2 regions of the Parageobacillus sp. KH3-4 genome follow, and region 2 is predicted to be linked to the other one. Evidence: predicted binding sites of a transcription regulator. Region 2 holds the regulator's gene; the other holds the start of a gene.
The links. The regulator Rex, encoded in region 2, represses fermentation and respiration genes when NADH is low (regulators of the CRP and FNR family bind a similar motif). The targets are predictions, from matches to a motif close to TTGTGAAATATTTCACAA.
Positions count from the first base shown of each region.

Region 1 (4,215 bases), 400 kb from region 2:
CTTTATTTGTAAATCCGTCGTAAATCGTTAAGTATGGATACAACAAATACGGATAGTGAGAAACACCGTACGCGTAAAACGCAAACGCGTATTGCATTACTAAGCTAACAAACGCCCAGCCGTAACGTTTCTTTTTCCATAACAAATAAATGGTGATCACGAAAAATACAAAAGAAACGATAAACATCCAAGCGATGTTGAACATGTTGCTATAATGCTCCGGATTATGGTGGCGCAGCTGATAAATGATAAGAAGCGCCGATAAAATCGTCGGCCCGCTCCAACTTAATGCGTATTTTCGCAATAGTTCGCGCGCCTTCATATCCCCTGCTTCATTGGCGTAATACGTCAAGAATGTAGCGGAAATATAAAGGACGCTCGTAATGCTTAACAGCACAATACTCCAAGTAAGCGGGCTGACAAACAGCTCTTTATATAACAGGGTGAGAGTTTGCCCGCTTTTCTCGACAAATCCTCCTTCGGAAATAGTCAACACGATCGATAATGACGCTGGAATAAATAGCCCTGTTAGCCCGTAGGCAAGCAAATACCAATTCCTTTCTGTCCTGCCATACGTATGAAACGCATAATACGACCCGCGAATCGCCAAAAGCACAATGGCAATGCTGGCAGGAACGAGCAAAATCGAGCCGTAATAATACGCTGTTTTCGGGAAAAATCCAACGATTCCAACGAAGAAAAAGACAAGAAACACGTTCGTTACTTCCCATACCGGGGAAAGATAACGCTGGATGATTTTATGCAAAATATGCTTTTTCTTCGCAATATCGCTGTATGCGCTGAAAAACCCGGCGCCAAAATCAATCGATGCAACGATGACATATCCGAATAAAAACAACCATAAGACAGATATGCCTATAATTTCTAATGTCATTAAGATACTCCCCCCTGTTCAAGAGAGCGTTCCGCCAACTCTTTTTCCACCGGATTTTTTCGGAACATATTGATCAACACTGTGACACTTGCAATTCCTAAAATAAGATACAAAATCGAAAAAACAACAAGCATCGTATCTACATTCCCCGATGATGTTGCCGCTTCCGCCGTTTTCATATAGCCGCGCAAAATCCATGGCTGCCGGCCGACCTCAGCGAGGTACCAGCCCAACTCAATTGCCAGCATTGAAAGCGGACCTGCAGCGACAAGCAACGCCAAAAACGGCTTGCTCATAATCCATTTCCATTTCAATTGTTTTCCAAGCCAATAAATCGCCGATACAATCGTAAGTAAAATTCCGATCGTAACCATTAAATCGAATAAATAATGGATATAAAGCGGCGGTATTTCATCTTTTGGAAATTCATTTAGCCCTTTCACTTCTGCGCCCGGGTGATTATGCGCCAAAATGCTTAACGCATATGGAATTTCGATTGCATTTTTAACATTGTTGTTTTCGTCTAACGTGCCGAACATCACAAGCGGCGCATGGGTGCTCGTTTCAAAATGCCATTCCGCCGCCGCTAATTTTTCCGGTTGATATTCCGCTAAAAATTTTCCCGACAAATCACCGACAAGCGCGCTCGCGAACGAAAAAATAAAAGCTGTCTTCACCGTTAAATACAGCGCTTTTTTGTGATAAATATGGCGGTTGCCCCGCAGTAAATGCCAAGCAGCGATGGACGCCAAGATAAAAGCGGAAGTCATATAAGCGGTCGTTAATACGTGCGCCACTTTTGTCGGCGTCGCTGGATTAAACATTGCGGCAAGCGGCTCGATATTCGTGATGACACCGTCTTTCAACTCAAAACCTTGCGGGGTATTCATAAATGCGTTCACCATCGTAATAAACATTGCCGAAGCCGAAGAACCGATCGCCACCGGAATCAATAGCAATAAATGTTTCTTCTGGTTTTCAAACCGGTCCCACGTATATAAATAAATGCCAAGGAAAATCGCTTCAAAAAAGAAGGCAAACGTCTCCATAAACAACGGCAAGCTGATGACTTGGCCTGCAAGTTGCATAAAGTTCGGCCACAGCAATGACAGCTGCAACCCGATCGCTGTTCCTGTCACGACACCTACCGCTACTGTAATAACGAAACCGCGCGTCCATCTTCGCGCAAGTAAAATGTAATGTTCATCATTTTTCCGAATCCCCACCCATTGGGCAATCGCAATCATCAACGGAACGCCGACACCAATCGTTGCAAAAATAATATGAAACGTTAACGTTAATTCGGTTAACAGCCGGCTGAACATCACCGGATCATATTCCCACATCGCCACATCCTCCTTTTATGAAAACAGTCTGCCAACCATCGACAGAAGCATAATAAACGCAACTAAAAAACTAACCATCACCAGCCATTTTTCTTGACGCTTCCACACAGTTTTTCCTCCTTTAATTTCTCTTGCATTTATTACTTTATCAACAAATAATGAGGAAATAGCAAAATAACTTTGACAAGATGGTGAATTTGTGATGTTTGTCACAAAATTGTCATGATTAACACGGTTATAAATGTAAAAATGTTTTTTTACCATTATGCTTACGGACCGGATTGCCAAAAAAATAAAATGGCTACCATCGACAATGATGATAACCATTTCCTTATATTTTATACAAAAAGAAACAAAAAATAATCACCGAACAACAATTAAAAGTGCTAAAAACCAAATAAAATTCCCTTTTCGAACTGCTGTTATGTTTTTATTGTATGCAAATGAACGCAATAACAAACAAATAAAAAGCTGCCTTTAGAGCAGCTCTATGTCACAATTATATATATTTTCGATCCACCATTTTTCCATCATACGTAAATAATACAGGCTTCTCTTCCACGACCGTCTCCATATGAACAGAGCGCCCCCATAGCTGATAAATGTACGGAAGCACTTTTTCTAAGTATTTTATATCTAATTCGATTCCTTCATACCAATGCTTTAAATATAGCTCACCATTGCGCATATAATCTCCATCATTTACTGTAATGTATGGAAATCCACCATTGACACGCATGCTGACGAGCTGGTCGCGAACGTGCTCCCAATCTTTATCAACAATTTTATACTCTTTTCCTTGCTTTTGGAATAAATACATATCTTCGCGCATCACTAACTCTTTCGTTAAATAATTGCGCAAAAACGAAATATCGGATTCCAATTCGCGCACTTCAAAAATTTTTTCGCGTCCCGATCCTGGCTTAATGCCTCGTTTTTTCATTTCCTCTGTTGGATTATTCCAGCGTTCCTCAATGTCTTCGAAAATTTTCAATCCTAAATAATACGGGTTAATGCCTGTGCGTGACGGCTGTACGACATTGGCATTTAATTTCGCAAATTCAACCGCCTCGTCGCTCGTTAAATCCATTTCCCGCAAAATTCGTTGATGCCAATACGTCGCCCAACCTTCGTTCATAATTTTCGTCTCAAGCTGCGGCCAGAAATAGAGCATTTCTTCGCGCATCATCGTCAAAATATCGCGCTGCCAATCTTCCAGTTCCCGGCTATATTCCTCAATAAACAACAGTACGTCTTTTTCCGGCTGCGGCGGAAACTTTCTGCGCTTTTTGCGCGGTGGCGGAGCAGGTTTGTCTTTTTCATCAAGACTCCATAAATCGTCGTATGGCGTCGCTATCTTTGGCGGCTCTTCCTCTTCATACACTTCCGTATCTTCCCATGTCCACGACAGCTTTGGACGAAGCAGCGACGGATCGATATGCTCTTGAATCGCCAACACTGCATCTAAAAACTTTTCCACTTCCAATTTTCCGTATTGGTGTTCGTAATGTTTGATTCGCTCGGCGGTCGCCGCCATGCTTTCGATCATATCGCGCTTTGTGTTGCTAAAGCGCACGTTATTTTTAAAAAAGTCGCTATGCGCCAGCACGTGCGCGACGATCAATTTATTTTGAATAAGCGTATTTGTATCCAACAAAAATGCGTAACACGGATCGGAATTGATCACCAGTTCATAAATTTTGCTTAATCCCAAATCGTAATGCAGCTTCATTTTATGAAACTGCTTGCCAAAGCTCCAATGGGAAAAACGTGTTGGCATGCCGTATGCGCCAAAGGTGTAAATAATATCGGCCGGACAAATTTCATATCGCATCGGATAAAAGTCCAATCCAAATCCTTCGGCGATTTCTGTAATCTCGGCAATCGCCCGCTCCAACTCCTTTAATTCATCCTGCCGCATGCACATCCCCCCCTTTTCCTCTTATCACAATGTATGAGGAAAACGAAATTTTG
Region 1 is NZ_AP025627.1:3,164,079-3,168,293, forward strand. It holds gene MWM02_RS15945 (cytochrome d ubiquinol oxidase subunit II) at 1-895, opposite strand, end outside; gene MWM02_RS15950 (cytochrome ubiquinol oxidase subunit I) at 895-2,241, opposite strand; gene MWM02_RS15955 (SpoVR family protein) at 2,741-4,162, opposite strand.
Region 1: a site for Rex is predicted at 2,439-2,456, ahead of MWM02_RS15950 (cytochrome ubiquinol oxidase subunit I). Genes of this name have one in related genera too.

Region 2 (4,215 bases):
TAACCAATAACAGCCAAAATATCGCTTTCACGCAAAATTAAGTATTCTTTGCCGTCATATTTCACTTCTGTACCCGCATATTTCGAAAAGATAATGCGATCGCCAACTTCCACTTCTGGAGCTACACGTTGACCGTTGTCAAGCACGCGTCCTTTTCCAACGGCAACAACTTTACCTTCTTGTGGTTTTTCTTTCGCAGTATCTGGCAATACGATACCGCTTGCAGTTTTTTCTTCCGTTTCAACGATTTCAATGACAACGCGATCACCTAATGGCTTTAACACGGAAAACAACCTCCTTAACATAATTTTCGCCGTTCTTATTAGCACTCGTCGATGTCGAGTGCTAACACACTTATAATATTAATGAACTTCTCTTTTTTTTGCAAGTAGGAAATACAAAAAAATAACATGTTTTTTCTCGTTTCTTCCCCTTAAATTATTTCATATTTCCACAAAATCTAAACAACAACAGTCGATTCTTTTTTGTCATTTTTTATAAAAGATATGCTACAATACGGAAAGTATCATTATTTTATCAGTAAAGGGGTAAGTTTCGTTGAAACGGCGCTATTGGTATGTCATTATTACGTACGTCATCATGCAGCTATCAGGTCTCGTAGGAGTCCCGTTGTTGCATTTTCTCGGTGTCGGAAAACATGCAAAAAATGACTTTGTCGCGGCGGAGATCGCCTCTGGCTATTGGGCAGTGATCAGCTTTTCCATTGCTTTTCTCCTCATCCTCTTTTTCTTGCGCGAGGATATAAAACAGCGGCACACCCGTTATGGTGTTCCGTTATCAACAGCATGGATGTGGGCTGTCGGCGGCTTCTTTTTGTCGTTGTTCGCTCAAAGCATTGCCGCCAATATTGAATGGCGCTTGCTCGGTATCGAGCCTGGTTCAGAAAATACAAAACGAATTGTCGATATCATTCAGGTCACACCATTATTGATGGTTGTCACTTCCATCATTGGGCCAATTTTAGAAGAAATTATTTTCCGCAAAATTATTTTCGGAACGCTATATCAAAAATATAACTTTTTCATTTCCGCGCTAGTTAGTTCGCTTTTATTTGCCATCGTCCATATGGAACTTGAACATCTGCTATTGTATGCGACAATGGGATTCACTTTCGCGTTTCTCTACGCGAAGACAAAACGCATTTTCGTTCCGATTTTTGCCCATGTCACCATGAATACGTTCGTCGTATTCGTACAGACGATATTTGCCGATGATATTGAAAAAATGATGCGGCAAACAGAACATATACAATTCATTATTTGGAGGCTTTTAGTATGATGAAAGGGTCACCATTGCAATTCGCGCTTTTCTATTTCCTTATGGGCATACTATTTACTTACTTGTCGATTCAAAGCGCCGATGAAACCATTTGGAATTTTTTCACGATCGTTCTTGCAATACTGGCTACGCTCGATTTTGGCACCGCAATTCGCTTATTGGTGCTCTACTTTAAAAAATAAACCTCCCGCGCATCACGGGAGGTTTTCTTGTTCCTTCTGCGCCAATAACACTTTTCGATAAGCCATTTTCGAAATCCAAATGCTAATTTCATATAAAATCGAAAGCGGAATCATGACAATGACTTGTGACAGCACGTCCGGCGGCGTAATAACCGCCGCCAAAATCAATAAGGCTAAATATGCATATTTGCGCACCTTCACTAACAACATCGGTGTAATCAAGCCAAGCCTTGTTAAAAACATCACAACGACCGGTAGCTGAAATACGATCCCAAACGGTAAGACAAGATGAAGTAAAAATTGAAAATATTCATTAACACCGATAACTTGATGAATGCCAAGACGTTCTGCCAAATTTTTCATAAAGCGAACAACAAAAGGAAATAGGACGAAATACGCAAAGCTAACGCCGGCTAAAAAGAGAAAAATCGAAATCGGGATGTAACTTAACGTAACTCTTCGTTCTTTTTCATACAGCCCGGGACTGACAAACGCCCAAATTTGATAAAGGAGAACCGGGGCGGTCAGAATAAACGCAATGACAAACGCAAATTGAAAATAAATTTTTATCGGGTCTGTCAGACGAAAGGCGTTCATCGTCAATTCTTTCGCTTCATCCGTCTGCTGCAAATACAAAATGACGGGCTCCACGAAAAAAAAGCTGGCGACAAGCGCGATGATAAAAAACACAACAACGATAATAAGCCGTTTTCGCAATTCTCCTAGGTGTTCATACACCGACATTTCTTTATCGTCCATATTTCAATCATCCTAACAAATCATAATTGATCTTGTTTTTTTTCATCCTCATCCGCCAGCCCTTTTGTCGCATCTTTAAACTCACGCAGCGATTGGCCGAGCGACTTGCCCAACTCCGGGAGTTTTTTTGTTCCAAACAATAATAAAATAACAAGCACAATTAACAAATATTTCACTTTTCATTCTCTCCTTTATTCGGCTGGATAATTTTTCAAGAAATAGACTAGCGATTGCAGTTCAACCGCCAAATCAATATGGTGGACGCGAATATGCTTCGGCACGTTCAAACGGGCTGGCGTAAAGTTTAAAATTCCTTTAATTCCTTTTTGAACAAGACGATCGGTAATCCATTGCGCTACGTGGGCCGGAACAGTCAAAATCGCGACAGGAATGCCCTCGTGAAGACGGGTTTCCAGCTCGTCCAAATGATATACAGGCACACCGCCAACTTCTTTCCCTATTTTCTTTTCATCTACGTCAAATGCCATCACAATTTTTGTGTTGTTGTTTTTCGAAAAATTATAATTTAAAAACGCCGTCCCTAAGTTTCCAACGCCGAATAGCGCCACTTCGGTAATCTCATCTTGATCAAGCGTCTTGCGAAAAAAAGACAATAAATAATTGACATTATATCCGTATCCTTTTTTGCCAAGCGCACCGAAATAAGAAAAATCGCGGCGAATTGTCGCAGAGTCGACCTTCACTGCCTCACTCAACTCCGCGGAAGAAACCCGTTGTTTTCCTGAAGCATGTAAATTTTTTAAAAAGCGGTAATACAATGGCAAACGTTTTGCAGTTGCTTGCGGAATTTTTGGTTGTTCATTGCTCATTCACAAATCCCCCAGCATGACTTTTTTCTCGTTGATAATGGCCTGATTTCCCACCTTTTTTTTCCACTAAATAGGTTGGACCAATGACCATTCCTTTATCTAACGCCTTACACATATCATAAACCGTCAGTGCACAAACAGAAGCAGCCGTTAGCGCTTCCATCTCTACTCCTGTACTTCCTTTCGTTTTGACTGTTACGGTAATCACCAGCTCATATAACGCTTTTTCTTCCTCGACATGCCAAGCAAACTGGATGTCGACTCCTTTTAACATAAGAGGATGGCACATCGGAATTAAATCCGGCGTCTTTTTTGCCGCCATAACGCCAGCTATTTGCGCAACAGCAAGCACATCCCCTTTTTCAATAGCGTGGTTCGTCATTTTTTCGTAAATTTCTTTATTGACGGTCACGCTCGTCCGCGCCACTGCTACACGAACTGTGTCTTCCTTTTCTGTAATATCGACCATTTTTGCGCGACCTTGCTCATTAAAATGCGTAAATGTTGTCAATGTAATCTCCTCCAATTAAAACTATACACTATTTTTCGTCATCTGTCTTTTATCGTTTTATTGCGATAAGAAAACAAGTTACGCTACACTATTATTGTTAAACGAGAGGTGAACGACAATGATTATCTTACAAGTCAATCAATTGACAAAATATTTCGGTGCTGACCTTATTTTATCGAATATAAAATTAGAAATACAATCAAAAGACCGAATTGCTCTCGTCGGAAGAAACGGGGCGGGAAAATCGACATTATTAAAAATTATCGCCGGCGAAATGTCTTACGACAGCGGGGAAATCATCAAACCGAAGGAAGTATCGATCGGATATCTCGCGCAAGATAGCGGGCTGCACTCCTCTTTATCGATTTGGGAAGAAATGATGACGGTATTCGCTCCGCTGAAAGCAATGGAAACTCAATTGCGCGAGATGGAGCGGCAAATGGGTGATCCTGACTTGCTCGCCGATTCTTCTCGCTACGAAAAGCTGTTAAAAGATTACGATGCATTACAAGAGCACTATAAAGAACAAGGCGGCTATCAATACGAAGCCAATATCCGCTCGGTGTTGCACGGTTTACAATTTTCGCAATATGATTATATGACAACTCCTGTTCAATCATTAAGCGGCGGGCAG
Region 2 is NZ_AP025627.1:3,561,750-3,565,964, forward strand. It holds gene groES (co-chaperone GroES) at 1-284, opposite strand, end outside; gene MWM02_RS18050 (CPBP family intramembrane glutamic endopeptidase) at 559-1,299, shown strand; gene MWM02_RS18055 (YdiK family protein) at 1,296-1,481, shown strand; gene tatC (twin-arginine translocase subunit TatC) at 1,494-2,240, opposite strand; gene tatA (twin-arginine translocase TatA/TatE family subunit) at 2,261-2,416, opposite strand; gene MWM02_RS18070 (redox-sensing transcriptional repressor Rex) at 2,432-3,070, opposite strand; gene moaC (cyclic pyranopterin monophosphate synthase MoaC) at 3,060-3,581, opposite strand; gene MWM02_RS18080 (ABC-F family ATP-binding cassette domain-containing protein) at 3,700-4,215, shown strand, end outside.